One region of the Actinoplanes sp. NPDC048967 genome, then DNA from elsewhere that is predicted to be linked to it. Evidence: riboswitches for the same ligand, from Rfam matches in the RefSeq annotation. Region 1 holds a riboswitch; each other region holds the start of a gene.
What was found. A riboswitch is a leader RNA that binds a small molecule or an ion and turns the genes downstream of it on or off. The one in region 1 is predicted to bind cyclic di-AMP.

Region 1 (6,993 bases):
CACCGGCAACAGCCGCACGGTCGAGGCCATCGCCGGCTACGCCGCCAAGGAGGGGTACGCGATCACGCTCATCCCGGTGGCGGCGCCCACTCAGGACGGCGTGCTGGGCGCGTTCAGCCGGCTCGGCGAGCTGGCGGTGGACGGCATCATCGTGATCATGGAAGTCCACCTGCTCGACGCGGCCAACCTCAACCTGCCACCGGGCGTCCAGGTCGTGGTGGTGGACTCCGACGCGGGCGACCGCTACCCCGTCGTCGACACCGACCAGGCCGACGGCGCCCGGCAGGCCGTACGGCACCTGCTGGAGCTGGGCCACGAGACGGTCTGGCACGTGACCGGGCCGGCCGAGTCGTTCGCCGGCGAGCGCCGCACCCAGGCGTGGCGCCGCACCCTGCTGGAGGCCGGCCGGAGGGTGCCGCCGGTGCAGCGCGGTGACTGGACGGCCGATTCGGGTTACCGCGCCGGGCTGGTCCTGGCGGCCGAAGCGGAGTGCACCGCGGTGTTCGCCGCCAACGACCAGATGGCGCTGGGCCTGCTGCGGGCGTTCCACGAGCGCGGCCGGATCGTCCCGCGCGACGTGAGCATCGTCGGCTTCGACGACATCCCGGACTCGTCCTCGTTCATCCCGCCCCTGACCACGGTGCACCAGGACTTCGCCGAGGTGGGCCGGCGCTGCGTGCAGGGCCTGCTGCGGCAGATCCGCAACGAGCCGGAAGGCCCGGGCACGGTGCTGGTCCCGACCCGCATGGTGGTGCGGGACAGCACCGCTCCCCCGGGCTCGCGCCGCGAATGACCCCGGGCCGCGCGCGGCCACGGTACGGTGCAGCCATGTCGGCACAGGGCGCACCGCCCCCGGTGTGGTGGCGCCGGTGGGCGAGCCTGCCGGTCCTGCTGGCGCTGCTGTTCGCCACGACGGCCGTCGCCGCGTCCAGCGAGGCGGCGGCCGCGAGCGGCCCGGGCCGCATACCGCCGGCCGTCCAGGCTGTCACCGCCTCCGCGCAGCAGACCCTCGGGCAACGCCCGGACGTCCGGGTCGACGCCGGCAGCGGACTGGGCACTGCCGCCCCGCTGCTCCAGGTCCTCGGCTGGCTGCCGGCCCGGGCCGGCGCCGGGATCGCGGCGTGGTGGCACCGGCGGCAGGACGTCGACGGGCACCGGGCGCAGGCGCGCCGGGAGACGTATCAGGGCCGGGGTCCCCCGGGACGGCGTGCGGTAGACGCCCCGTCCTGACCCCGGCGCGCGGCATGGCGCGCCACCCTGCCTGAGGAGACAACCCCATCGTGACGCGCGCTACTGCCGCGCGCGCATTTCTCGCCCTTGTCGTGCTCGTCGTCTCCGGGTGGCTCGTCGCCACCCGGCCGGCGCGGCTCGGGCTGGACCTGCGCGGCGGAACCCAGATCGTGCTCCAGACCCGTGACGGCGACCAGAGCAAGGCCGACGCCGCCACCACCGACCAGGCCCTGGAGGTGCTGCGCCGCCGGGTCGACGAACTCGGCGTGGCCGAGCCGGGCCTGGTCCGCTCCGGCGACCGGCGGATCATCGTCGAACTGCCCGGCGTCACCGACCCGCGGGAGGCGGCCGAGGTCATCGGCCGTACCGCGCAACTGACCTTCCGGCCGGTCCTGGGACCGGCCGCCCCGCCCGCCGCGACCGGCGAGCTCGTCCGGCCCGACGAGCGCGGCAACCCGCTGCGGCTGGGGCCGGCCGCCCTGTCCGGCCGGCAGATCGACGGCGCGCAGGCCGGTGTCCAGCCGCCGGGTGGCTGGGAGGTGGCCGTCGACTTCGCCGGGGACGGCGCCCGGGACTGGCGGAAGCTGACCGCCGACGCCGCCTGCTCCCCCGTGGGCGACCCGGCCCGCCGGGTCGCCATCCTGCTCGACGACGAGGTGATCAGCTCGCCCGAGGTGAGCCCCGAGGCGACCTGCGAGGTGGGCTTCGCCGGGGAGGCCATGCGGATCACCGGGTCGTTCACCGCGGCCGAGGCGCGCGATCTCGCCCTGCTGATCAGGGCGGGTGCGCTGCCCGTACCCGTGGACATCATCCAGCAGCAGGTGGTCGGGCCCACGCTGGGCCGGCAGGCGATCGAGGCGTCGGCGCAGGCGGCGCTCATCGGGGCGCTCCTGACCATCGCGTTCATCGTGGCGGTGTACCGCGTGGTCGGTGCGCTGGCGGCGGTGGCGCTGGTGGCGTACGGGTTGATCTCCTACGCCGCGCTGCTGGCGGTCGGCGCCACCCTGACCCTGCCCGGCCTGGCCGGGTTCGTGCTCGCCATCGGGATGGCGGTCGACGCCAACGTGCTCGTCTTCGAACGGGCCAGAGAGGAGTACGCCGGCCGGCCCACCCTGCGCAGCGCGATCCGCGGTGGCTTCGCCCGGGCCTGGTCGGCGATCATCGACTCCAACGTGACCACCCTGGTGGCCGCCGGACTGCTGTTCCTGCTCGCCTCCGGCCCGGTACGCGGCTTCGGCGTCACCCTGGGCATCGGGGTGCTGGCGTCCATGTTCACCGCGCTCGTGCTGACCCGGCTGCCGGCCGAGGCTCTGTTGCGCCGGCGGTGGCTGGTCGTGCGCCCACGGTGGAGCGGCATCGCCCACGCCGGCCGGGTCCGCCGGGCGATCGAGTCCCGCGGCCCCGACCTGATGCGCCGCCGGCGACTGTGGCTGGCCGTCTCGGCGGCGGCGGTGCTGCTCTCGATCGGCGGCGTCGCCACCCGCGGGCTGAACCTCGGCGTCGAGTTCACCGGCGGCCGCATGGTCGAGTACGCCACCAGCCGGCCGTTGTCGACCGACGCCGCCCGGGCCGCCGTGGCAGCCGCGGGCGTCGACCGGGCCGTGGTCACCCAGGTCGGCCAGGGCAACGTCTCCGTACGGGCGGGCGCCTTCGACGATGCCACCGAGCAGCGCGTACGCGACTCGCTCGGCACGGCCGGCGGCGGTGACGTCCAGCAGTTACGGGACGACAGGGTCGGGCCCAGCCTCGGCGCCGAGCTGCGGGACAAGGCGCTGCTCGCGGTGGCGATCGCTCTCGGCGCGCAGCTGGCGTACCTGTCGGTGCGGTTCCAGTGGCGCTGGAGTGCGGCGGCGGTGCTGGCGATGGTCCACGACGTGGTCATCCTGATCGGGGTGTTCGCCTGGCTCGGCAAACCGGTCGACGGCGTCTTCCTGGCCGCGGTGCTGACCGTGGTCGGCTACTCGGTCAACGACTCGGTCGTGGTCTTCGACCGGATCCGGGAGCTGGTCCGCGGTCAGCGCAGGATCAGCCCGAGGCTGCGGGTGCCGTTCGCCCGGCTGGCCAACACGGCGTGCCTGCAGACGGTCCCGCGTACGGTCAACACCGGGCTGGGGGCGGTGTTCATCCTGGCCGCCCTGGCCACCCTGGGCGGGGCGTCGCTGGTGGACTTCGCCGTGGCGCTGCTGGTGGGGATCGTGGTGGGCACGTACTCGTCGGTGTTCCTGGCCACGCCGCTGGCGATCACCTTCCGGTCCCGCTGACCGGGGGCAGCGGGGTGTGCGCCGCCGTGCGCCCACCCCGCTGCTTCGCGCGGTAGGGTTCCCGGCACCGATCGATGCCGCCGGTAGCGGAAGGACGAGCCGATGACGGATCCCACGCAGCTCAACGCAGACCTGCCGCACTCGGCGCGGGTCTGGAACTACCTGCTCGGCGGCAAGGACAACTTCGCGGCGGACCGGGAGGCGGCCGACTACGCCGTCCGGCTGATGCCCGAGCTCGTGCTGTCGGCCCGGGCCAACCGGCAGTTCCTCGGCCGGGCCGTGCGGTTCCTGGCCGGCGAGGGGCGGATCCGCCAGTTCCTGGACGTCGGCACCGGGCTGCCCACCGCCGACAACACCCACGAGGTGGCCCAGGCCGTCGCCCCGGACGCCCGCGTCGTCTACGTCGACAACGACCCGCTGGTCCTGACGCACGCCCGCGCGTTGCTGACCAGCAGCCCCCAGGGGGCCACCGACTACCTCGCGGCCGACGTCCGCGATCCGCAGGCCATCCTCCGGGCCGCCGCCACCACACTGGACTTCGGCCGGCCGGCCGCGGTGGTGCTGTCCGGCATCCTCAACTTCGTCATGGACGACGCCGAGGCCCGGTCGGTGGTCGAGCAGTTCATGGCCGCGGTGCCCGCCGGCAGCTTCCTGCTGATCTCGCATCCGACCACGGAGGTCAACGGCGAGGCCGTCGAGGAGTCGATGCGGCAGTGGAACGAGAGCGGCGCGGCTCCGATCAGGACCCGCACCATCGAGGAGATCCGCGGCTTCTTCGCCGGGCTGGAGCTGCTCGAACCCGGCGTCGTGACCTGCACGGCCTGGCGGCCGGACCCGCGGCACCCCGGCATCACCGAGGTCGTGTCGGAGTTCGTCGCGGTGGGCCGCAAGCCCTGAGCGCCGGTGGGGGCCCGGCTGCCCCACGGGGGTAAGGCAGCCGGGCCGGCTCATCACAGCGACAGACGCTGACCGGGGAAGATCAGGTTGGGGTTGCCGCCGAGCTGCGCCCGGTTGAGCTGGTACAGCGCGTGCCAGCCGCCCTTGACGTGCTGGGCTGCCGCGATCCTGGCCAGCGTGTCGCCGGACTTCACCGTGTAGTGCTGGCCGGTGGCCTTGACCGAGGTGCGCTTGGTCGCCGCCGACTTCTTGTGCGTGGTGGTGCGCGACGCCGTGGCCTTCTTGCCGGCCGACGACGAACCGCCGGTGTTCTTCGCCCGGTAGGACTTCGTCGAGCCGGCCTTCTTGCCGCACACCGGCCACGCGCCGATGCCCTGGCCGTCGAGCACCTTCTCGGCGATGCGGATCTGCTCCGCGCGGCTCGCCTTGTTCGCGGTGCTCGCGTACTTGCCGCCGCCGTACGCCTTCCACGTGCTGCGGCTGAACTGCAGGCCACCGTAGTAGCCGTTGCCGGTGTTGATGCTCCAGTTGCCACCGGACTCGCACTGCGCGACCGCGTCCCAGTTGACCCCGGACTGCGCCGCGGCCGGAGAGGCCGGGCCCAGCAGGGCGACGGTGCCCGCGGCACCGGCCACGACCAGGCCGAGGGCGCGCAGAGACTGCTTGTGGATCTGTGCCATCGAGTGAACCTCCACGCCTGCGAGGTCAGCTGTCGGGTTCGGGCTGAGGTTGCCCGGCCGCTGTGGTGCGGCTTCACCCCGAGGCGCGCGGGGAGCGCGCCGGAGAACCTGTGGGTCCCCCGCTCCATGCCTGAGTTGAGTTCCCAGCCCGGTCGGCGGCAGGACTCGGCGTTACCGACCGCGGGGCCCGCGTCAGCGGACCGGCCGACGGTAACCACGTTGCCCGCCACGGAACCAACCTCCGGGGGCCTAACGTGACGTTGTTCTCAGCTTTTGCCCACTTTTGATCTTGGCCCGAATCGGGACAGAACCGGTCGATCTACAGGGGCAGCCACTCCGTGGCCGTGGTCACCGCCCGCAGCACCTCCGGCAGCGGTTCGACGCCCAGGCCGGGCCCGGCCGGCACGCTCAGATGGCCGTCACGCAGCACGAACGGCTCGGTCAGGTCGGTGCGGAAGTAACGGTCGGACGCCGAGGTGTCGCCGGGCAGGGTGAAACCCGGCAGGGCGGCCAGGGCCACGTTCGCGGCCCGGCCCAGGCCCGTCTCGAGCATGCCACCGCACCACACCGGTACGCCGTGCGCGACGCAGACATCGTGGATCCGGCGCGCCTCCAGATACCCGCCGACGCGGCCCGGCTTGACGTTGACGATCGCGGCGGCGCCCATGCTGATCGCCGCGGCGGCGGTACGGGCCGAGGTGATGGACTCGTCCAGGCAGATGGGCGTGGTGATCAACTTCGCCAGCTCGGCGTGGCCGAGGATGTCCTCCTCGTCCAGCGGCTGCTCGATCAGCAGCAGCCCGAACGGATCGAGCCGGGCGAGGTGCCGGGCGTCCGCGACCGTGTACGCCGTGTTCGCGTCGACCTGCAGCAGCACCTCGTCACCGAAGCGCTCCCGCACCGCCCGGACCGGCGCCACGTCCCACCCGGGCTCGATCTTCAGCTTGATCCGCAGGTAACCGGCCGCCAGGTAACCACCGACGGCGTCGAGCAGCTCGCCGAGCGAGGACATGATGCCCACCGACACGCCGCACGGGACCCGGTCGTGCACGGCGCCCAGCTCACGGCCCAGCGGCCGCCCCTGGGCGCGCAGCTCGGCGTCCAGCACCGCGGTCTCCAGGGCGGCCTTGGCCATCCGGTGACCCTTGAACGGCGCCAGGGCCGGCCCCACCGCGTACGCGTCCAGCCGCGGCGCGGCCGCCAATGCCGGCACGAGGTAGCGGCGCAGCACGTCGGCGGCGGCGTCGGTGTACTCCGAGGAGTAGCGGGGGTCGGCCATCGCCACGCACTCACCCCAGCCCTCGGCCTCGCCGGTGACCACCCGCACCAGCAGCACGTCCCGGCCGGTCTCGGTGCCGAACGAGGTGCGGAACGGCGTGACCAGCGGCATGCTCACCCGGCGCAGCTCCACGCCCCGAAGTCTCACCGGCCGTACTCCCCGGAGCCGCGGGTGAGGACGTACCAGCCGTCGCGGTCGAAGCCGGCGAAGCGCAACCGGTCGGCGAGCAGCGTGCTCAGCGTCTCCCGGACGGCGACCCGCCAGTCCTTGGCCGCCCCTGGAGCCCGGCGGCGCAGGCTCTCGATGTCCTCCGGCACGGCCACCACCAAGGTCTGGCCCCGGAACGAGCCCGGCACCGGCCCACCGGCGCCGGAACGGCGCAGCGCCACGGTGGCGGTCGGCGGCCGCACGGCGCGCACCGGCCTGCCGGCACCGGCGGAGACGACCGCCGGCGCGGCGAGATCCCAGCGCACCATCAGCCGGTCGCTCTCGTCGTCGCCGTTGATCCGGTCGTGCATCGGGCCGTAGAAGTTCGCCAGGTACTCCGTCGGGACCGCGCCCAGCTTGGCCAGGTTGAAGTAGGCGTTGCGGGCCACCAGCGGGTCGAACGTCCAGCTGATCGTGCTGATGCCGCGCTGCAGCGCCC
Region 2 (6,993 bases), 300 kb from region 1:
TGGGCACGATCGCCGCCTGGAATCCGTTGTCCGCGACCGCGTCGGCCACGCGGGAGCTCTTCGGCAACCCGACCGGGATCACCGAGGGACCGCCGGCCGGCGGGGCGGTGTGGCTCGCGGTCGGCTGGCCGCTGCTGCTCACCGCGATCTTCCTGCCGCTGTCGGCGCGCGCCTACCGCCGGCTGCGCGACTGAGCCGGACCGGCCGGACCGCGGGCATGTCCCGCGGTCCGGCCGGGCGGACCCGTCAGGGCAGGATCGCGTCGACATAACCGCCGTCGACGCGCAGCGCGCCACCGGTGGTGGCCGACGCCTGCGGGGAGCTGAGGTAGACCACCATGTTGGCGATCTCCTCCGGCTCGATCAGGCGCTGCAACAGTGACTGCGGCCGGTGCAACCGCATGAACTCGCGCTGCGCCTGGTCCCACGGGAGGTCACGGTCCACGAGCTGATAGACGAACTCCTCGACGCCGGCGGTGTGGGTCGGTCCGGCGATGACACTGTTGACCGTCACGCCACTGCCGGCCGCCTCCTTGGCGAAGCCGCGGGAGACCGCCAGCAGCGCGGTCTTGGTCATGCCGTAGTGGATCATCTCGGCCGGCGTCACCACCGCCGAGTCGCTCGCGATGTACTGGATCCGGCCCCAGCCGCGCTCGCGCATACCCGGTAGATACGCCCGGGTCAGCCGGACCGCGGTCAGCACGTTGACCTCGAAATACCGCCGCCACTCGGCGTCGGAGATCTCCAGCGCCGGCCGGGCGCCGAAGATGCCCAGGTTGTTGACGAGGATGTCGACCTCCGGCAACGCCTCCAGCAACGCGGCGACGCCGTCGTCGGTGGTCAGATCGGCCGGGGCGGCGACGTGGTCACCGTCGCTCGGGAGCGCGGCGAGCACCTTGTCGCGGTCCCGGCCGTTGATCGCCACCCGGGCGCCGGCGGCGGCCAGGCCGGTGGCGATCGCGAGTCCGATGCCCTGGGTCGAGCCGGTGACGAGAGCAGTCCTGCCGCTGAGATCGAGTCGCATGCCTCCACTCTTCCCCGTGCCGGGCGCCGCGACGCGGGACCCGCACTACAGTGCGGGCGAGATCACCAAGCCGCGGAAGAAGGCGCGGATGTCGGCGGCCAGCTCGACCGGCACCTCCAGCGCCGCGAAGTGGCCGCCGCGCGGCAGCTCCGTCCAGTGCCGGATGTCGAAGAGGCGCTCGGCCAGCGGGCGCACGCTCAGCACGATGTCGTGCGGCAGGACGGCCACACCCATCGGCGCCGGGCAGGGTGTGCCGTAGCCGCTCTCCTTGGCAAGCCGGGCCGACGAGCCCGCCGTCCGGGTGAACCAGTAGATCGACACGTCGGTGAGCAGGACGTCGTCGCTGATGGTGGAGGACGGGTCGACCCACTCGGTGAACTTCTCGGCGATCCAGGCGAGCTGGCCGACGGGCGAGTCGGTCAGCGCGTACGAGATGGTCTGCGGCCGGGTCGCCTGCAGCACCTGGTAGCCGGGTCGGTTCGCGGCGAACGCCGCGGTCCGCTCGGCCCGGTCGCGGTCCGCGCCGGTCAGGCCCGTCGCCGGGCCGGGCGTGGGCAGGTAGTTGACGTGTACGCCGACGACCCGTTCGGGGACAGCGGCGCCGAGAGCGCGGGCGACGCCGGAGCCCCAGTCACCCCCGTGCGCGCCGAACCGCGGGTAGCCGAGCCGGGTCATCAGCTCGGCCAGGGCCCGGGCGATGCGGTGCAGGTCCCAGCCCCGTTCCCCGGTCGGCCCGGAGAAGCCGAAGCCGGGCAGTGACGGCACCACCAGGTGGAAGTCGTCGGAGAGCAGACCGGTCAGGGCCTGGAACTCCAGCACCGAGCCGGGCCAGCCGTGCAGGAGCAGCAGCGGCAACGCGTCCGGGTCGGCCGAGCGGACGTGCAGGAAGTGGACGCGCTGGCCGTCGATCTCGGTGCGGAACTGCGGGAACTCGTTCAGCTCGGCCTCGTGGCGCCGCCAGTCGTAGCCGTGGCGCCAGAGCTCGGCGAGTTCGCGTACGCGGGCCAGCGGGATGCCGTAGTCCCAGCCCGCGCCGGGCAGCTCGTCGGGCCAGCGGGTGCGGTCGAGGCGGTCGGCCAGGTCGTCGAGGTCGGCCTGCGGGACGTCGATCCGGTACGGCGCGATATCGTTCATGCGACTAACGTTAGTCACACTAACGTTAGTCGAGCAAATGGTAGAGTCGACACATGGAGCACCTCCCCAGCTGGCTGCTGACCCAGACCGCCGCCCACGCCGGCCGCCTGGTCACCGATCGTTTCGCCGAGATCGGCGCCCGCGGCTACCACTACCGGCTGCTGGAGACCCTGCTCGGCGGCCCGGACAGCCAGGCCGAGCTGGGCCGGCGCACCGGCATCCACCTCAGCGACATGGTGGCGGTGCTCAACGAGCTGACCGCGGACGGCTACGTCGAGCGCAGCCCGGACCCGGCCGACAAGCGCCGCAACGTCGTGACGATCACCGGCCGCGGCCGCGAACGCGCCCAGGAGCTGGCGGCCCGGGCCGAGGCCATCCAGGACGAGCTGCTCGCGCCTCTGACCACCGCCGAGCGCGCCGAGCTGGTGCGACTGCTGAGCCTGCTCAGGAAAGGCGCGGCGCCAGCTTGAACGCCACCCGCAGCGCCTGACCGGGCGTCGGGTCACCGCCGTCGGCGTCCCACACCTCGGAGAGCACCGCCTGCACGAATCCCCAGGCGACCACCCGGTCGACGGGCAGGCCGAGACCGTCGGCGAACTGCTCCACCCGGGCCGGCAGCAGCTCCAGCACCGGCTCGTCGCCGTCGAACGGGTTGTAGAGCGCCGCCCCGACCTCGTAGCCGGGATCGCCGAGCACGCCGTGCGGGTCGATCGCCAGCCACGGCTCCCGGGTCGCGGCCAGCACGTTCTCGTGGTGCAGGTCCCCGTGCAGGACCACCCGCTGCGAGGCGGAGGCGCACAGCTCGACCAGAAGCTCGCGGGCCTGCTCGACCAGGCGCCGGGGGAACGGGTGGTCGCCGGCATACCGGGCCAGATGCGCGTCGAACGCCGCCACCCGCGACGACAGCTCCTCCAGCACCAGCCCTTCTGGCGCCGGCCGGTGCAGGCGCCGCATCATGTCGACGAGCACGGCCGTGGCCTGCTCGTCGTGCTCGCGGACCAAGGCCCGCAGCGTGCCGCCGGGCTCGGCCCGCTCCAGCATCAGCGCGCCCCGGTCGTCGTCGCGGGCCAGCACGGCGACCGCGCCCCGGCCACCGAAGAAGCCGAGCGTGTCTGCCTCCGTCGCGACGTGACCGGCGGCGGGCAGGCCGAGCTTGAGCACGGCCGGCGACCCGTCGGGCCGTCGCGCCGGCGCGACATAGTTGAAACTCAACGGGTACGGCGCACCGACCGTCAGCCCCCACTCCCGGGCGACGTCCTCGACGAGGGCGGGCAGCTGCGTGAGCCAGCGCCGGCCGTCGTCGCCCCAGTTGCCGGTGACGTTGCGGACGAAGGCAGCGGGAAACATGTCACCCAGTCTCCCAGCCATCATGATCGAACACATTGGAGCCCACCGTTGCCGTCGGAGCCATGGCAGCCACCACGCGGTCCGTCGTCAACGCCGAGAGCCGCAGGCGCCGCGCCTGACTCTGGCGCATCCTCGAGTGTGTCGTCGTCACGGTGGTCGCGCTTTCCACGGCCGTCGCCGGCGGATCCGGGGCGGTCCTCGCGGTGGCCGGCCGCACTGCGACCTGCGAGGTCGAGTCCGTTGAGCGGCTGCGCTGCCCGGACGGGACCACCCTGACCGCCGACCACCAGGAGGCGGGCGACACGGCGGTGGTGGTCTACCACCCGCGGGGCTGGGTCAACGCCCAGACGGAGACGACGTACCGCTCGGCGGATTACGGGTCATGTCGCTCGGAGGGGACCTCGGCGGCTTCTGACGAAGTCGATGTATTCCTCGCCGGCCACCGCATCCGGGCAGCCTAGCGCGGACGGCGACGAGTCACCGACCTGCTCAACCGGAGGACGGCGCTGCGGAGCGGTCCCAAGGAAAAAGCCGCCACGAAAAGTGGCGGCTTTTCCGTCGTGCTCGGTGCCGGCGTCAGCCGGTCGGGCGGCGGATGCCGGTGATGGCCCCGCTGCGATCGATCGACGCCATGCGGACGTGGTCACCCGTGTGCGGTGCGTGCACCATCGTGTTGCCGCCGACATAGATGCCGACATGATGGACCGGACTGCCGTAGAAGATCAGGTCGCCCGGCTGCAGCTGACTGCGGCTGACCGCCCGGCCCGCTCCGATCTGGTCACCGGTGAAGTGCTCCAGGTGCACCCCGACCACCGCCCAGGCCACCTTGGTCAGGCCGGAGCAGTCGTAGCCGCCCGGCCCTTCCGCACCGAAGACGTACGGCTTGCCGATGAGGTCGCACGCCTTCTGCGCCGCCCGGCCGCCCTTGTCGTCGGTGTAGTCGACCGGGCACGGGCCGGTCTTGAACGCACCGTCGGAGCCGCCGCTCGCGCCGTACGCCCTGATCCGCAATTTCTGCAGCTCGTCGACCTTCTTCTGGATGTCCTTCTTCTGCTGGGCCAGCGCCTTGTCGCGCGCCGCCACGGCTTTGGTCAGGGTGTCCAGGTCGCGCTTGTCGCCCGCGAGCTGGTCGCGGAGCTTCGCGGCGCCCGAGACCGACTCACGCTGGTGCCGGCTGATCTGGTCGAGGAACGTGAGTTTCTCGGTCAGAGAGGTCGGCGAGCCACTGACGACCATGGCCTTCATGGCGCTGGGCGAGCCCTGCATGTAGGCCTTTCCCGCCATGTTGCCCACCTGCGACATGGCCAGGTCGACCTCCAGCTCCAGCGGTGCGAGCCGTTTGTCGATCTTCCGGAGCTGGGCCTGGTTCTTGAGCAGCTGGTTGTGCACGTTGTTGTACTGCTCGATGACCGGTTCCAGCTTGTTCCACTGCTCGTCGATCTGCTTTTCGATGCTCGACGGGGACGGTGTCGCATTCGCCACCCCGGGAGTGAGAAGAATCCCGACCGCGACGACGGCGCAGGCGATGCTGCGCAGAATTGCGGCGCTGCGCGCCTCAATCCGTTTCACGTAGGTGCAGTGTCCTTTCTTCCCTCGGCCGCCGACCGGGTTAGCTGACGGGTGCGGGCGGGAAGCGCGCCCGGCCACCGTGCTGCTGGTGGCTTGACCCCAGAATTCTTGGGTCCCCGGTTCGTCTCGCGACGATTAGGCGGTGGCCCGTCAGTTCGCCCGGATTGGGACGAGGGGGGACTGCCGAGCCGGGCACTACCGTACTCCCGATCAACGGCGAATTGAACCCGGCGGTATCAGGACACACTGCGCCGAACATTGGTCGACGCAGCGTGAGTGAATGGCCGTCACAGGGGCCAGGCCGAGAGCGCCCGGTCCAGCCAGGGCAACACCAGAATCACTGTGGGTAATACCAGCAGGCCGACCGCGCCGGTGGCCGCGGCCAGGCTCAAGGTCACGGTGACCGGGCGCGGATCACTCACATTCAGCCGGTCGAGCCGGCGCCGGCGCTCTGCCGCCGCGCTGCCGAGCTCCGCCGGCGCGTCCGGGCTGACCGCGTCGCTGAGCAGCGCCAGGGCCGTGCGCAGCGGCGCCGCGCCGCAGCGCCGCCGGGCGGCGTCGTCGGCGACCATCTCGAGCAGCAGGTGTACGGCGTCGAGCGGCGCCCGGCTGCGCAACGGCCGCGGCACCGCCCGGTAGAACGCGGTGAACGACTCCATGACCACGTCGTGCCGGTGCCGCAGATGGGTCTGCTCGTGCGCGATCACCGCGGCCACCTGCTCGGCGTCGAGCACCCGCAGCGCGCCGTCACTGAGCACCACCCGCGGCGAGCGCCCCGGCAGGCAGTACGCGAAAGGCAGCGGCCCGTCCAGCACCCGCAGCCCGGCGGGCACCTCAGCCGGCAGCTCGCCGTGGCGCTCGGCACTGTCCAACAGGTCGACCAGCAGCCGGTGCCGGGACCGGCGGGCCCGCGACCGGATGCTCACCCGGACGAGCGACACCAGCAGCCGCACGATGATCACCGCGGCGATCACCAGCGCGAAGATCAGCGCGGCCGCACCCACCGGCCGGTCCGAACCCAGCTCACTGACCAACTCCTGAGGTCCGGCCAGCACCACGCCCAGCGCGCAGAGCACCCCGGTGAGGGTGATGCTCTGCCAGAGCGCGACGGCGGCGGCGGGCGCGCGGTCAGGCCAGCGCGCGCCGGCCAGGATGCCCGGCACGACCAGCGACAGGGTCAGCCCCAGAGCGCCGAGCAGCAAGGCGGTCACGGCCGAGCGCCCGGGTCCTTCCGTGCCGCCTCGATGGCGGCGGTCAGGGCCGACGGGTCGATCCGGCCGACGAAGTGCGCCAGGGCCGCGTCGCGGACGCCGTCGGGAGCCGCGCTGAGGGCGTCGAGCATCAGGGCGGCGGTCATCTCCTCGCGCGACTGCGCGGGGGCGTAGCGGTACGCCCGGTCGGCGCGCTGCTGGGTGACGACACCCTTCTTGGCCAGCCGGTCCAGCACGGTCATCACGGTCGTGTACGCCAGCTCGCGGTCGCGGCTCAGCCGTTCGTGCACCTGGCGCACGGTCAGCGGCTCGCCGGCGTTCCACAACTGCGTCATGACCTCACGTTCGAGGTCTCCCAAAGCCATGTGAACCACTCTACTGCACAGCGTCGTACTACGAGGCGTAGTATCTACTACGGAACGTCGTAGAGGGGGCCATCCATGGACGTGCTCGAGCTGACCCGGCTGCAGTTCGCGGTCGTGACGATCTACCACTACTTCTTCGTGCCGCTGTCGATCAGCCTGGCCGGAACCGCCGCCGGCCTGCAGCTCGCCTGGCTGCGCACCGGCCAGGAGCGCTACCGGCAGCTCACCAAGCTGGTCGGCAAGCTGCTCATCGTCACCTTCGCGGTCGGCGTGGTCACCGGGCTGGTGCAGGAGTTCCAGTTCGGGATGGGCTGGAGCAACTTCGCCCGCTTCTACGGCGACGT
Region 3 (6,993 bases), on a different contig from region 1:
TCAGGGTGTCAGTCATGCAGGCGTACCCCTAAGGTCTCGTCGGTCCAGGTCTGGTGATCGGCGCCTGCAGTGCTCAGGCGGCGCCTGCCGCGGCGAGCCGCTCGCCTCTGAGCCGGTCGGCCCAGGTGTCGTCGAGCGGTTGAAGACTATCCGCGCCGATCGCCCAGCGCAGTAGCAGATCGGCTATCGCTGGGTTGCGGGCCAGCGCCGGGCCGTGCGCGTAGGTGCCGAGGATCTTGCCGTGCCAGGCGCCCTCGGTCTGGCCGTCGTTGCCGATGCCGGCGGTCACCCGGGCCAGTGGGGCCACTCCGGGACCCAGGTGGGTCCGGCCGCCGTGGTTCTCGAATCCGGTCAACGGGGGCAACCCTAGCCGGGGATCGATGTCGCCGCGAACCTCGCCCACCGCGCGTGTCTCGCCCCGGTCCGAGCTCAGGTCGAGCAGGTCCAGGCCGGCGCACTTGGCGCCCTTGGCGAAGAACGAGCTGCCGAACAGCTGGTAGCCGGCGCACACGGCGAGCACGGCCGCGCCCTGGTGGACGGCCCGGTGCAGGCCGCCATCGGCGATCAGCCGCTGGGCGGCCAGCGCCTGCGGGCCGTCCTCGCCGCCGCCGATCAGATAGATGTCGGCGGTGGTGGGCATGGCCTGGTCCGAGCGGACCTCGTACGTCTCCACCGGGATGCCCCGCAGCGCCGCACGACGGCCCAGGATCAGCAGATTCCCCCGATCGCCGTACGTCGAGAGCAGGTCCGGATAGATCCAGACGATCCGTAGGGTGCTCTCAGTTGACACGGTCCAACTCCGCTCGGATGTCCTGGAACGCCGTGTAGTTGGCGATCACCTCTAGGCGACCGGGCGGGCTGGCCTGCACCGCCTCGTCGAAGGTATGCACGTGCCGGAAGGCGACATCGTTCACTTCCAGCCGGACCGCCAGGTCGTAGGCCCGGTCGCCGGTGATCAGCACCTGCCGGCCGCGCAGCGGGGAGAAGTCGACGTCGTAGAGCCAGGACGTGTCGAAGCCGTCGGGGTCGCGGGCGTTGATCGACAGCAGGGTGGGGGCCACCTCGGCCATGTCGAACGCCTCGAGCCAGCTGGCCGGGTTCTTGGCCAGCAGCAGCCGGATGTTGCGGCCGTCGCGTTCCACCTGGGCGTAGCGGCCCGCCACCGAGGCGACGCCGGCCAGCCGGGGGACGGCCTCTATCGGGCGGACGCCGAACTCGGCGGCCACGGCCAGCGCGGTGGCGGCGTTGCCCAGGTTGACGTGCCCGGGCAGCTGGAGCTTGACCAGGTGCCAGTCGCCGCGGGGGTCGATGACGCCGTCGTCCTCGACGGTCCACTGGGCCTGCGGGCGGCGCAGCGGGCACCCGGTGCAGCGCCAGTCGCCGTTCGCCCGTTCGATCGGGGAGCCGCACTCCGGGCAGACGAACGAGTCGTCGTGCCAGCGCTGGCCGGCGCTGAACCAGACGACGTGCGCGGTGTTGACCGCCGCCCAGACCACCATCGGGTCGTCGGCGTTGGCGACCACGTGCACGTCGGGGTGGGCGGCCAGGGCGGTCCGCCACATCTGGGCCATCATGGCGACTTCCTTGGCCCGGTCGAGCTGGTCGCGCGAGAGGTTGAGCAGCGCGACCACCCGCGGGGTGGTCTCGTCGATGACCCGGGCCAGGTAGTGCTCGTCGACCTCGAGCACCGCGAACGGGGTGGCACCGGCCTTGGCCAGGGCCGAGGTGTGCCCGGTGGGCATGTTGGCGCCGAAGGAGTTGGTGGCGACCGGGCCCAGCACGCCGAGGGCGGCCGCGGTGAACCGGGTCGTGGTCGTCTTGCCGTTGGTGCCCGAGACCAGCGCGATCGCGCGGCCGGCGGCGAGGTTCTTCAGCAGGTCGGGATCGATCTTGAGACCGATCCACCCGCCGATCACCGAGCCGTCGCCGCGGCCGGCCGCCCGTGAGAGCGCCGCAGCGGTTCGCGACACGGAGGTCGCGACCTTGGCCCGTAGGGGCATCTTCCCGTCCGTCACGGCGACGAGGGTACCGGAAACGGACACTACGTCGAGTGGCCCTGGGTGCGTCCTGTGGACATCCACCGCTGGGTGGCCCCCTCGGCCGAACGGATGATCTCCACTACGCCGCCTGTCGCCGAGTTTGCGCCGGTGGGGGCGTTTACGGTCACATTCTCCCGACCTGGATCCGGCCCATGATCGGCCCCGTCGGGCTTTTTGTGTGTTGTGTTTCACCCGTAACCTTCGACGTAAAGTGATCAGCCAATCACCTGGTGCACTGGCATTTGTCACGGCGTGGTTACAAACCGGACAGGGGTTCGCGTGCCAAATACTCTCCGTAGCCAAGGGGAGTCCTGCACGTCACCCGGAAATCGGGTAGCAAGGACGAGCCGGTGAGCGCCCGCTCGCCGCTCGCACCGCAACGGACCACGCCGAGCCCTGCCCCGGTCCGAGCGGCGCGACCACACGTACGCGAACGACAACACAGGCATACGGGGGCAGGGACGGGGGACCCAGATTCGGTCCCACGGGGTACGCGCCAGTCGCGGCGTACCACGGAGGACCTTGGGGTGAAGCCACCATCGGTGGCCGGGCAACCTTCCCGCCCGAACCCGACAGCTAACCTCGCAGGCGTGCCGGAGGGATCTCTCTACCGTGCACGAAAGCACCTCGCACCGGCGCCGTCGTACCGTTGGCACCGGTCCCATCGCTCTGTCCCTGGGTCTCAGCCTCGCGGCCAGCCAGCTGATCGGCACCCCGGCGGCCTCCGCCGCTCCGGCGCCCGTCACTGCGGCCGCGTCGGCAGCCGTCAAGCCCAAGCTCACGAACTCCTACAACAGGAGGTCGGTGAAGAAGGGTCAGACGGTCCGGGTGACCGCGAAGCTCATCAACCCGAAGACCGGCAAGGGCGTCAAGAGCGTCAAGGTCAAGCTGCAGATCCGGGGCGGCAAGTCGTGGAAGACCTGGGTCACCCGGTCGACCGACTCCAAGGGCGCGGTCTCGATCCTGACCAAGCCCGGCTCGTCGCTGTACTACCGCACCGTCTTCTCCGGCGGTAAGGGCTACACCTCGACGCGCAGCAGCCAGACCAAGATCACCGTGAAGACCCAGAACAAGGCGGCCAAGGTGCTGGCCGAGGCGGCCAAGCACAAGGGTGCGCCGTACAAGTTCGGTGCTTCCGGTCCGAACCGGTTCGACTGCTCCGGCTACACCATGTACGTCTACAAGAAGGCCGCCGGCAAGAAGCTGCCGCACAAGGCCAACTCGCAGCAGCGGTACGGCAAGGCCGTCGGCAAGGGCAGCAAGAAGGCCGGCGACCTGCTGGTCTTCCGCTCCGGCTCCTACGGCACCCACGTCGGCATCTACGCCGGCGGCGGCTACATGTGGGCCGCACCGCACACGGGTGACAAGGTCAAGAAGCAGAAGGTCTACGGCAAGAACTACGTCGTGCGCCGCCTCGTCTGAGTTCCGCTCAGCGGTACGGTCACCGACAGCACCAGTAAGAGCAGTACGACAGTTCAGTGGGGCGCGACCCGGTACGGGGTCGCGCCCCACTGTCATGTCCGCTCCACTTTCTCCTCCACTTTCCTCCCCGATGGGGTGCCGAAGGGCAACCGCGCCTTCCCCAACGCCCGAAATCGGGGGACTTTCGTGCCCGGGTGGGCGGCATGTCGGAAAGTGGACCATGGTGCGGCCCGCCCGGCCCTCCACTTCCACCCCACCGGCTCTGACGTGCGGATACATCCGCGAATCGGGTTCGCGGAAGCCGTCATTCTGGTTGCGAGTGGAGGGAAGTGGAGTAGAGTGGAGCGCAGTGGCAGGGCCTGAGGAGGAGCTGAATCCGAGGGAATTTGCCGGCCCAGACGACAGGTGATCCGCACAGAGCTGGCTCTGCGGCGGCGCCCGGGGCAGGGGGGTTGGGCCGATGTTCCTCGGCACGCACACCCCGCGCCTGGACGACAAGGGCCGACTGATCCTTCCGGCGAAGTTCCGCGACGAGTTGGCGGGAGGTGTCGTGATCACCAAGGGGCAGGAGCGTTGCCTGTACGTCTTCCCGATGCCGGAGTTCCAGCGGATCGCCGACCAGCTGCGCGAACAGCCGGTCACCCACAAGGCCGCCCGGGCCTACAGCCGGGTGTTCTTCGCCAGTGCGCACGACGAGATCCCCGACAAGCAGGGCCGGGTCACCATCCCGGCGCATCTTCGGGAGTATGCGGCGCTGAACCGCGAACTCGTGGTGATCGGCGCGAGCACACGGGTGGAGATCTGGGACAAGCAGTCCTGGGAGCAGTACCTCTCGGCGAGCGAGGACGACTTCGCCGACATCGAGGAGGGGGTGCTGCCCGGCGGATTGTGAGGCGTGGCACCTGTGGGCCAGAGAAACGGCCCGGACGTCGCTGCCGCCGTACTGCGAGATCTCCAGCCGCTCCCGCTCCTGGCGCCTCTTCCCCGGTGCCAGGCGTGTGTCCGGTCGGGCGCGCCCGATGGCAACGGGCACGAGCGGATGGGGATCTGGCGGTACGGACAGACGACCGGGCTGTGCCGGCACCGGGGATCGGTGCGGGTCGGACCGGGTGAGCGCGGAAAGAGCAGGCAATGGGGGTCAGGATGGGCGAGCTTCGCGGCACACACGTGCCGGTGCTGCTCGAGCGCTGCCTCGAGTTGCTCGCCCCCGCGCTCGCGCTGCCGGGTGCGGTGCACGTCGACTTCACCCTGGGCCTGGGCGGGCACGCCGAGGCCGTGCTGGAGCGGCACCCGGACGTGGTCCTCATCGGACTCGACCGGGACACCGAGGCGCTTGCGCACTCCCGGCAGCGGCTGGCGCGGTTCGCGGACCGGACCCACTTCGTGCACGCGGTCTACGACGAGCTGCCGGCGGTGCTGGCCGACCTCGGCTACCAGCACTTCCACAGTGGCCTGTTCGACCTCGGTGTCTCGTCGCTCCAGCTGGACGAGCCGGACCGTGGGTTCGCCTACGCCCGGGACGCGCCGCTGGACATGCGGATGGACCAGTCGCGCGGGATCACCGCGGAGGAGGTCGTCAACGGCTACGAGCCCGGCGAGCTCGTCCGCATCCTGCGGGTGTACGGCGAGGAGAAGTTCGCCACCCGGGTCGTCTCGGCGATCGTCAAGGAGCGGGCGAAGGGCCGGATCGTCTCGTCGTCCCGCCTCGCGGACCTGGTCCGGGACGCCATCCCGGCCGCCGCGCGGCGAACGGGTGGAAATCCCGCGAAAAGAACGTTTCAGGCGCTACGTATTGAGGTAAATGCGGAACTCGCCGCGGTCGAGGCGGCGGTTCCCGCGGCATTGGACAGCTTGGCCCCGAAGGGGCGCCTTGTGGTGATGTCGTATCAATCGTTGGAGGACCGGATCGTCAAGCGCGCCTTCGCCGCGAGGGCGCGCAGCACCGGGCCGATCGACCTGCCGGTCGAACTGCCCGGAACGGGCCCTTCGGTGCGGCTCCTGACCCGCGGGTCGGAGCTGCCCAGCGCGGCGGAAGTGGCGGAGAACCCGCGGGCGGCTTCGGTGAAGCTGCGCGCGGTGGAACGGATCGACCAGCACGGCCAGACGGCAGGGACCGCCCGCGAACGGTCCCGACTGTCTACAACGCACGGGGGACAAGGGCGGTTACGCCCGGGGGAACGCCAGGAGGGGGAGGGGCATTGAGCGAGCGCATGACCACTGCGCCGCGGTCGGGGGGCCGGACCACGGAGCAGGTTGGCAAGGGCCGGCGCACGCCGGCCGGCAAGACGACCGGTACGACCACGGGCGGAGGCGTCCGGGGGGCACGCCGCAACCCGACGGCCGGTACCAACCGGGACAGCGCTGTCCAGAACAGCGCCGTCCAGGGCGCCACCGCCCTCAAGCTCAACACCGAGCATCAGCGTGACCCGATCACGACCCCGCGCCTGCGGGTGGCGCCGCCCGCGCCGATCAACGCGCCGCGCGCGCCGTTCATCGCGCTCGTGGTGGCGGTCGTCGTGGCCGGGGTGCTCGGCATCCTGCTGATCAACACCAAGACGGCGGAGAACTCGTTCCGGATCGACACGCTGCAGAAGCAGCAGGCCAAGCTGGACTCCCAGCAGCAGGAGCTGGAGAACGAGATCGCCGCCAACAACAGCCCGGGCAGCCTGGACGCCGCCGCCCGCCGGCTGGGCCTGGTCAAGGCCGACAACCCGGCGTACATCCGGCTGCCCGACGGCAAGGTCTTCGGGGTGCCGAAGCCGGGCAGCGGTGAGGTGGCCGTGACCGCGCAGGAAACCGCCACCTCGGCGACCGGGCGGTAACGCATGCCGCCCCGCGCCGACGGGACACCGCGCCGGGGCCAGGAGCCCCGGCGCGGCGCTTCTGCTGACCTGCCGCCGGCCGACGGCTCCGGGCGTGAGGACGACCGGGCCCGCGGTTTCGGCGGCATCGGCGACGCGCGGGCCTACACACCGCGTGGCCGGACCGTGCGCGAGGGAGACCAGCGCACCCGGTCGCCGCGTACGGGTCGCAACACCGATCCGTTCCGGCCCGCGTTGCAGGTCCTGGACGGCGGCCGGCCGACCCGGGACCGGCGCCGCGAGGCCGAGGACGACCAGGAGCCGCCGTCGCACCCGGCCCGGGAAGAGCGCGGCCGGGAGAAGCCGGGCCGCGAGACGCGGGCCCGTGCCCAGCAGGACCGCGAGACGGAAGGCCGCGACACGGACGGCCGTGGAGCGCGGGACCGTGGGACTCGGGACCGTCGGACGCGTGACCGCGAGCTGCCGGACCAGCGCCAGGAAACGCCGCGGGGACGTGCCACTGAGGACCGTGCCGCCGACGCGCGGCCCGGCAAGCCTCGCGCCGCCGACGGTCGTGCCACCCAGAGCCGGAGCACCCAGACCCGTGCTGCCCAGAGCAGTGCTGCCCAGGGCCGCGGCACCCAGAGCCGTGCTGCCGAGAGCCGTGCTGCCCAGGGCCGCGGCACTCAGAGCCGTGCCGCCCAGAGCCGGGCCGCCCGGGACGGCTACGA
Region 4 (6,993 bases), on a different contig from region 1:
TTGGCCTTCTTCACTTCCTTGTACATGTGGAAGGTGCGCGCCGTGATGCAGCCACCGGTGGTCGGGTCGTCGACGTTGCAGGACTCCGGTCCGAACTCGCCGTCGGAGTTGCGCGGTGCGGGTGCGGCGATCTTGGACTTGACGTCCACGAAGCCGCCGGTGACCGACTTGCCGCCGACCTGGGCCAGCGCCTTCTCGGCCGACTCCTTCTGCTTCTCCATCAGCGCGAGGTTCTGCTTCTGCGCCTTGACCTCCTGGTCCAGGCGCGTCTTGCTGGCGGTCACCTCGTCGATGGCCTGGTCCAGCTCGCGCAGCTTGCCGTCGTTGAGGGCGTTGATCTCCTCGAGGGAGACCGCCTTCTTGAGGAAGCCGTCCGGGCTGGTGGTGTTGAGCAGGAAGCCCATGGTCGAGATGCCGCCGGTGCGGTACTGCTGAGCGGCGACCGCGCCGACCTCGGGCAGCAGCAGGTCGCGCTTCGCCTCGGCGTTCTTGACCTTGAGGGCGAGGCCGAGCTGGGTCTTGGTCGACTTGGCGACCGCCGCCTTCGCCGTCAGATAGCGCCGGCCCGTGGAGTCCAGCACGTCGTTCAGCAGCGGGTTGTCGTCGCCGTCGTCGGCGGTGGCCGACTTGGTGTCGTCCGGATCGGCGTTCGCCGGGGATGCGGGCGCGAGCATCATCGTGACCGCGGCGAGCGGTGCCAGGGCGAGGATCAGCCACCGGCGGGGTCTTGCCGTCATTCAGAATCCTTCCGCGTGACCACCGGCCGGGTTAGCTGACGGGTTCGGGACGGAAGCAATCCCTACCACTGACTCGTGGATTCACCCCGGTAGTTCTGTGGTTCCCCGGCTCATCTTGCGACGATTAGATGGTGGGCTGCCGGCGCCTTGGGGGCAGCGCCTTCTGGCAGTGACCGGCGGCCAGCTTACCTGACAACGGCCGAACCGGCAGTGCTGCCGCGGACGGCAAAACGGTTACCGGACAACGACTTTCCGTCACCGCTCGATGGAATGACGCAGGTCATAGCCCGTAACGGCACATTAATGTGAGTCGTTGCATTCTTTCCGTCGATTGCTCACCATCAGTGCACGATCGATTGCGTACGGTGTGACGACTGTCGATTCTTAGCATTGATGGGTAGTGTTCGTCACGGTCTCAGCGCAGACCGCCGCCTAATCGCCGCACGGCGAGCCGGGGAACCACTCGAGTAATGGGGTGAATCCGATCCGCGCACCCCCGCGCGATCGGTAGGGATCGCTTCCGTCCCGAACCCGTCAGCTAACTCGGTCGGCGGCCGACGGAAGGAATGTTCGTGAGGCTCAACCCTGTCCGCCGGCGATTAGCGACCGTGCTCGCGGTCCTCGTCGCCACCTCGGGGCTGGCGCTCGCCGCCCCGACCTCCGCCTCCGCCGCACCCCGCCCCTTGGCCGCGCCGGGCGACTCGGGAGACGACGGCGAGGGCGGCTCGAAGTCCCTCATCAAGCAGCTCGAGGCGGCGTCCAAGGGCTTCGTCGAGGCCCAGGAGGCGCTGGACCGCTCCAAGAAGCGCCAGCGGGAGCTGACCGCCAAGCTCAAGGAGCTCGACACCCAGCTCGGCCCCAAGCAGGCGGCGCTGGACGAGATCGTCCAGCGGGCGTACCGCACCGGGCGGCTCGGGCCGATGTCGGCGATGATCACCGCCGACTCCACCGGCAGCATGCTGGACCGGGCGCAGACGCTGGAGACCATCGCCGTCAAGCAGGACCGCGCGGTGCGCGACCTGAAGGACAGCCGGGACCAGCAGGCGCAGGCCAAGACGGCGATCGACACCGCTGTCCGCGAACAGCAGCGCCAGCTCACCGTCATGGCCAAGCGCAAGAAGCAGGCCGAGGACGCGTTGAAGGTCGCCAACGCCGCCAGCGGCGGATCCTCGAGTTCGTCGTCCGGCGGCGGTACCTCCAGCGACGGCGGCAGCAGCGCCCTGGCCGCGCCCGCGCCGCGCAACTCGGACGGCTCCCTGCCGAGCGAGTCGTGCAGCGTCAACGACCCGACCACCTCGGGCTGCATCACGCCGCGCACCCTGCACGCGATGCAGGAGGCGAAGAAGGACGGTTTCAACCACTTCATCGCCTGCTTCCGCCACCAGAACAGCGGTGAGCACCCGAAGGGCCGGGCCTGCGACTGGGCCGCCGACAAGGGCGGCTTCGGCGGCGACGCGACCGGGGCCAGCAAGGACTACGGCAACCGGCTGGCGAACTACTTCATCAAGAACGCGAGCCGGCTCGGGATCCTCTACGTCATCTGGTACCGGCGGATCTGGCTGCCCAGCAGCGGCTGGAAGTCTTACTCCGGGGCCGGCGGTGACCCGTCGAGCGACCACACCAACCACGTGCACATGTCGATGCGCTGACCGCGGGGGTGCGGGGCCTACCGCTTGACGTAGGCCTCGTACTCCTTCAGCACGTCGTCGGTCGGGCCGTCGGCGCGGATCAGGCCCGATTCCAGCCAGATGGCCCGCTCGCAGGTGTCGCGGATCGACTGCTCGCTGTGGCTCACCAGGAAGACGGTGCCGGCCTGCGCGCGCAGGTCCCGGACCCGCTGCTCACTGCGCCGGCGGAACTTCGCGTCGCCGGTGGCCAGCGCCTCGTCGATGAGCAACACGTCGTGCTGCTTGGCGGCCGCGATGGCGAACCGCAGCCGGGCTCCCATGCCGGACGAGTACGTCCGCATCGGCAGCGAGCTGAAGTCACCGCGCTCGTTGATGCCGGAGAAGTCGATGATGTCCTTGGTCTTGCTCTTGACCTCGGCCGGCGACATGCCCATGGCCAGGCAGCCCAGGACCACGTTGCGCTCACCCGGCAGGTCGTTCATCAGGGCGGCGCTGACGCCGAGCAGGGACGGCTGGCCGGCCGCGTAGATCGCCCCGCGCTCGACCGGCAGCAGCCCGGCGATCGCCCGCAGCAGCGTGGACTTGCCCGAGCCGTTGGTGCCGATCAGGCCGACGGCCTCACCCTTGTACGCGACGAAGCTCACACCCTTGATGGCGTGCACCTCGCGCATGGTCGCCGGCTTGGTGCCGGTGACGAGCCGCTTGAAGCTGGCGAGCGGGCTGCCGGTGCCCGGGGTCGCCGACTGCTGGATCCGATAGACCACGTGAGCGTCGTCGACGATGACCGTCGGATCGCGCCGGTCGCTGCCGGTCATGTTGTCAGCCACGGCCGTAGCCCTTCTCTCCGCGCCAGAAGTAGACGTAACCCCCGAGACCCACCACGAACGTCCAGGCGAGCGCCTCCAGCCACATCACCGTGGGACTCGCCGCGAGCGGCACGTCCTCCATCAGCGCGTGCCGCATGAGGTCGATGAACACCAGCATCGGGTTCGCCTCCACCAGGGTCAGCTTCCAGCCGCTGAGGTGGTCGGTGAAGCGGGTGACCGGGTAGAGCACGGCCGACAGGTAGAGCCACATCCGCATGACGAACGGGATGAGATTCCGGACGTCCGGGATCTTGCTGCCCAGCCGGGCCCCGGCCAGGGCCAGGCCGGCGTTGAACACGGCCTGGAGCAGGAAGATCGGCACGATGAGCAGCCACTCCAGGGTGATCGGCTCGCCGAACCCGACCACGATGACCATCAGCACGGCCAGCGAGGCGAGCGTGTTGCGGACCTCGACCATGGTGATGGCCAGGGGCAGGCTGCCTCTCGGGAAGTGCAGGGCCCGGATCAGCCCGAGGTTGCCGGTGATCGCCTGGATGCCGGCCGACACCGTGGACTGGGTGAAGCCGAAGATGAACACGCCGGTGCACAGGTACGCGACGAAGTTGTCGACGCCGCTCTTCGTGTTCAGGATGACGCCGAAGATCAAGTAGTAGACAGCCGCGTTGATCAGCGGCGTCAGCACCTGCCAGAAGACGCCGAGCCGGGTCTTGCCGAGCGACGAGGCGACCTTGGCGTTGGCGTACGACGCGATGAAGTGCCGGTACGCCCAGAGCTGACGTGTGTACTCAGGCAGGGAAGGCAGCTTCCCGGCGGCGCTGAGCCCGTGTCTACGGGCCAGCTCCTTGAGCGTCAGGCCGGTCTCGGAATCGGCGACCGCCGTCTGAGGCATGGGGCGCTCCGATCTGGTCGGTCCGCTGGGGATGGGGGACCTGGATGACTTGCGCGGGAACACACTAAACAGTGTGCCGCGATGGAACGGCGTCGTATCGACGTCAGCCCCGAAAGTAGCCGAACGAGCGCCGGAACGCAACCGTTGCGTCCTGGCGTATAGTGCACTCGTGGTTACAGCGAAACGTGCACCCGCCGGAGCGGCGGTGCTCCGCGGGGACATCACCGCGGCCATCCGCAACGCGGTCATGAACGAGCTGGCCGAGGTCGGCTACGGGCGCCTGTCCATCGAGGCGGTGGCGCGCCGGGCCGGCGTCGGTAAGACCGCGATCTACCGCCGGTGGAGCAACAAGCTGGAGATGGTCCTCGAGATCGTCTCCGCCGTGGCGGAGCGTAGCGTGCCCATGCCCGACACCGGAAGCTTCGCCGGCGATCTGCAACTGCTCCTGTTCATCGTGAGCAGGGCCCTGCAGCACCGGATCGCGTCCCAGATCATCCCGGACCTGATGGCCGAGGCGGCCCGCAACCCCAAGATCGCCGAGACGCTGCAACGGGCGCTGCGCACCCACCAGCAGGCCGTCGGCGAGAAGATCGTGGGACAGGCCGTCGAGCGCGGCGAGCTGCCCCCGGGCACAAACGCCGACCTTGCCGTCGACATGATGCTGGGCCCGCTGTACTGGCGGCTGGCCGTCTCGCGCACCCCGATCGACGACGATTACCTCGAGAACCTCAGCAACGCCGTCCTGCGCGCGCTGCAGGAGACCCGCCCCGCGCACTGACGGTCATCGGCCCGCGACGGCGTTTCCCACCCGCAGCGGGAACGACGCCTCGATCTGCCAGCCGGCCGGGGCGCGTGGACCGTGGACCAGGGTTCCGCCGTACCGGGTGAGGTCCTCGGCCAGACTGAGCAGGCCGAAGCCGCCGGTCACCCGCCCGGCCCGAGGTCGCGGCGGGCTCGGAGGCTCGCTGGTGATCCGCAGGATCAGCCTCTCCGCGCCGTGCTCGGTGCTGATCCTGAGCAGGGTGCCGGGTCCGTCGTGGCGCAAGGCGTTCGTGGCCGCCTCGCCGAGCAGCCGGTCGGCCACCGCGAGGACCGGCGGCGCCAGCACGTCCCGCAGGTCCGGCGGGTGAGCCGCCAGGCGCAGCCCCGCCGCGCCCAGGGTCTTCAGCAACGCCGCCAGCCGGGTCGCCGGGTCCGGTTCGTCGGCGTCGGCCAGCGCGGCCCGGACCTCGGTCAACGCGTCCCGGCCGGCTCGCAGAACCACGTCCAGGCGGTCTCGGGCGGCGTCGCCGAGCGGCGTGGTGGCCTTGAGTGCCTCGGTCTGGAGCAGCATCACGGTCACCGTGTGCGCGAGCGTGTCGTGCACCCGGCGGGCCAGCCGTTCCCTGTCCTCGGCGGCCGCGGTCGCCTGATCGGCGATCCGGCGTTCCAGCCGCAGGTGCTCGGCCTCCGCCCGCTGCCGGTCCGCCTCGGCCCGCTGGCGCAGGTGCTCGCTGCGTTCCACCCCGGCCAGCCACGCCACCGTGACCGTGACGACGGCCATCAGCAGACCCTCGACCGGACCGTGCCGGACCGCGCTGGCGGCCGCCATGACCAGCCCGACCGCCGGGCACAGCACCCACCGGATCACCGGTGAGCGGTGGGTGGCCGCGGTGTAGAGCGCGATCGTGGCGGGGAAGAAGCCGACCGCGCGGGCCATGCCGAGCGTGGTGTGCGCGGCGGTCGCGCAGCCCACGACGATCAGCACCGCGGCCGGGAAACGCCGCCGCCAGACCAGCGGCAGCAACTGAGCCACCGCGAGCGGCGCCGAGACGACCGTGCCGGACAGCACGAAGAGCAGGGCGGTCGCGGCACCCAGGGCGAGATCCACCAGCGGCTGCCAATGCCCGCGCAGCCGGTCGGCCGTGATCCGGTACGCCATGCGACTGCTTACCATGGCCCGATGATCCGGCTTGCCGTCGTCGACGACCAGGCGCTGGTCCGGGAAGGGCTGAGCCTGATCCTGGGGGCCCAGCCGGATCTCGAGGTGGTCGCGGAGCTGCCGGACGGCCCCGCCCTGCTGGAGCTGCTGGCCGGCGACCCGCTCGCCGCCGACGTCATCCTGCTGGACCTCTATCTGCCCGGCGCGGACGGGGTGCGGGTGCTGGGTCAGTTGCGTGCCCGGATGCCCGAGGTGCCGGCGAAGGTGCTGATGCTGACCACGGTCGGCCGGGCCTCGGACATCCAGCGGGCGCTGGCCGCCGGCGCCGACGGCTTCGTGCTCAAGGACGCCGGCGGCAGCGAGCTCGCCGCGGCGGTCCGTGGCGCGCACGCCGGGGTCACCGCGCTGAGTGCCTCGGCGGCCGAGCTGCTCTGGCCCTCGGCCACCGCCGCGCCCCGGGCGGACACCGCGGCCCGGCTGGACACCCTGACCGGCCGCGAACGCGAGGTGCTCACCCTGCTCGGGCGGGGCCTGACCAACCAGGACATCGCCCGCGACCTGGCGCTGGCCGAACGCACCGTCAAGGCCCACGTGAGCAACCTGCTGGCCAAGCTCTCGGTGACCAGCCGCACCCAGGCCGCCCTGCTCGCCCGGGACCTGTCCTAAGGACGTAGCCCGGCTACGTCCTTCGCCGGTTCCGGCGCCCGCCGCCCGCTGCCAGGCTGCCCGGATGTCCTCCGACAAACGTGCGCGCCGGTTCCGCCGGCTCTGGCTCACCCTCGGTGCCGTCCTGCTGATCACCGCCGGGCTCTGGGTGGGCAACAGCTCGGCGCTGTGGGGTGGCGGCGACGGCCGCCCGCTGTTGCTGGCCCACCGCGGGATCGCCCAGACCTTCCCCTTGGACGGGGTGGAGAACGACACCTGCACCGCAGGCCGCATTCACCCGCCGGACCACAGCTACATCGAGAACACGCTGCCGTCCATGCGAGCG

Region 2: another riboswitch for cyclic di-AMP. It lies ahead of AB0C12_RS02625 (NlpC/P60 family protein); the one in region 1 lies ahead of AB0C12_RS01190 (transglycosylase family protein).
Region 3: another riboswitch for cyclic di-AMP. It lies ahead of AB0C12_RS14915 (C40 family peptidase); the one in region 1 lies ahead of AB0C12_RS01190 (transglycosylase family protein).
Region 4: another riboswitch for cyclic di-AMP. It lies ahead of AB0C12_RS23135 (hypothetical protein); the one in region 1 lies ahead of AB0C12_RS01190 (transglycosylase family protein).

What each region holds. Positions count from the first base shown of each region.
Region 1 is NZ_JBEZFL010000001.1:238,076-245,068, forward strand. It holds gene AB0C12_RS01170 (LacI family DNA-binding transcriptional regulator) at 1-793, shown strand, start outside; gene AB0C12_RS01175 (hypothetical protein) at 829-1,230, shown strand; gene secD (protein translocase subunit SecD) at 1,281-3,491, shown strand; gene AB0C12_RS01185 (SAM-dependent methyltransferase) at 3,594-4,388, shown strand; gene AB0C12_RS01190 (transglycosylase family protein) at 4,442-5,068, opposite strand; cyclic di-AMP (ydaO/yuaA leader) riboswitch at 5,073-5,216, opposite strand; gene menC (o-succinylbenzoate synthase) at 5,388-6,494, opposite strand; gene AB0C12_RS01200 (GNAT family N-acetyltransferase) at 6,491-6,993, opposite strand, start outside.
Region 2 is NZ_JBEZFL010000001.1:539,953-546,945, forward strand. It holds gene AB0C12_RS02595 (ABC transporter permease) at 1-194, shown strand, start outside; gene AB0C12_RS02600 (SDR family oxidoreductase) at 247-1,023, opposite strand; gene AB0C12_RS02605 (epoxide hydrolase family protein) at 1,069-2,157, opposite strand; gene AB0C12_RS02610 (MarR family transcriptional regulator) at 2,211-2,627, shown strand; gene AB0C12_RS02615 (aminoglycoside phosphotransferase family protein) at 2,602-3,504, opposite strand; gene AB0C12_RS02620 (hypothetical protein) at 3,657-3,965, shown strand; gene AB0C12_RS02625 (NlpC/P60 family protein) at 4,081-5,073, opposite strand; cyclic di-AMP (ydaO/yuaA leader) riboswitch at 5,088-5,225, opposite strand; gene AB0C12_RS02630 (M56 family metallopeptidase) at 5,361-6,284, opposite strand; gene AB0C12_RS02635 (BlaI/MecI/CopY family transcriptional regulator) at 6,281-6,649, opposite strand; gene AB0C12_RS02640 (cytochrome ubiquinol oxidase subunit I) at 6,725-6,993, shown strand, end outside.
Region 3 is NZ_JBEZFL010000003.1:504,758-511,750, reverse strand. It holds gene AB0C12_RS14930 (VTT domain-containing protein) at 1-16, opposite strand, end outside; gene AB0C12_RS14925 (glutamine amidotransferase) at 74-790, opposite strand; gene AB0C12_RS14920 (MurT ligase domain-containing protein) at 780-2,000, opposite strand; cyclic di-AMP (ydaO/yuaA leader) riboswitch at 2,464-2,645, shown strand; gene AB0C12_RS14915 (C40 family peptidase) at 2,652-3,461, shown strand; gene mraZ (division/cell wall cluster transcriptional repressor MraZ) at 3,922-4,353, shown strand; gene rsmH (16S rRNA (cytosine(1402)-N(4))-methyltransferase RsmH) at 4,605-5,663, shown strand; gene AB0C12_RS14900 (hypothetical protein) at 5,672-6,283, shown strand; gene AB0C12_RS14895 (penicillin-binding transpeptidase domain-containing protein) at 6,287-6,993, shown strand, end outside.
Region 4 is NZ_JBEZFL010000005.1:294,999-301,991, forward strand. It holds gene AB0C12_RS23130 (hypothetical protein) at 1-737, opposite strand, end outside; cyclic di-AMP (ydaO/yuaA leader) riboswitch at 741-878, opposite strand; cyclic di-AMP (ydaO/yuaA leader) riboswitch at 1,157-1,306, shown strand; gene AB0C12_RS23135 (hypothetical protein) at 1,304-2,386, shown strand; gene AB0C12_RS23140 (ABC transporter ATP-binding protein) at 2,404-3,180, opposite strand; gene AB0C12_RS23145 (ABC transporter permease) at 3,185-4,081, opposite strand; gene AB0C12_RS23150 (TetR/AcrR family transcriptional regulator) at 4,251-4,859, shown strand; gene AB0C12_RS23155 (histidine kinase) at 4,863-6,002, opposite strand; gene AB0C12_RS23160 (response regulator transcription factor) at 6,024-6,668, shown strand; gene AB0C12_RS23165 (glycerophosphodiester phosphodiesterase family protein) at 6,733-6,993, shown strand, end outside.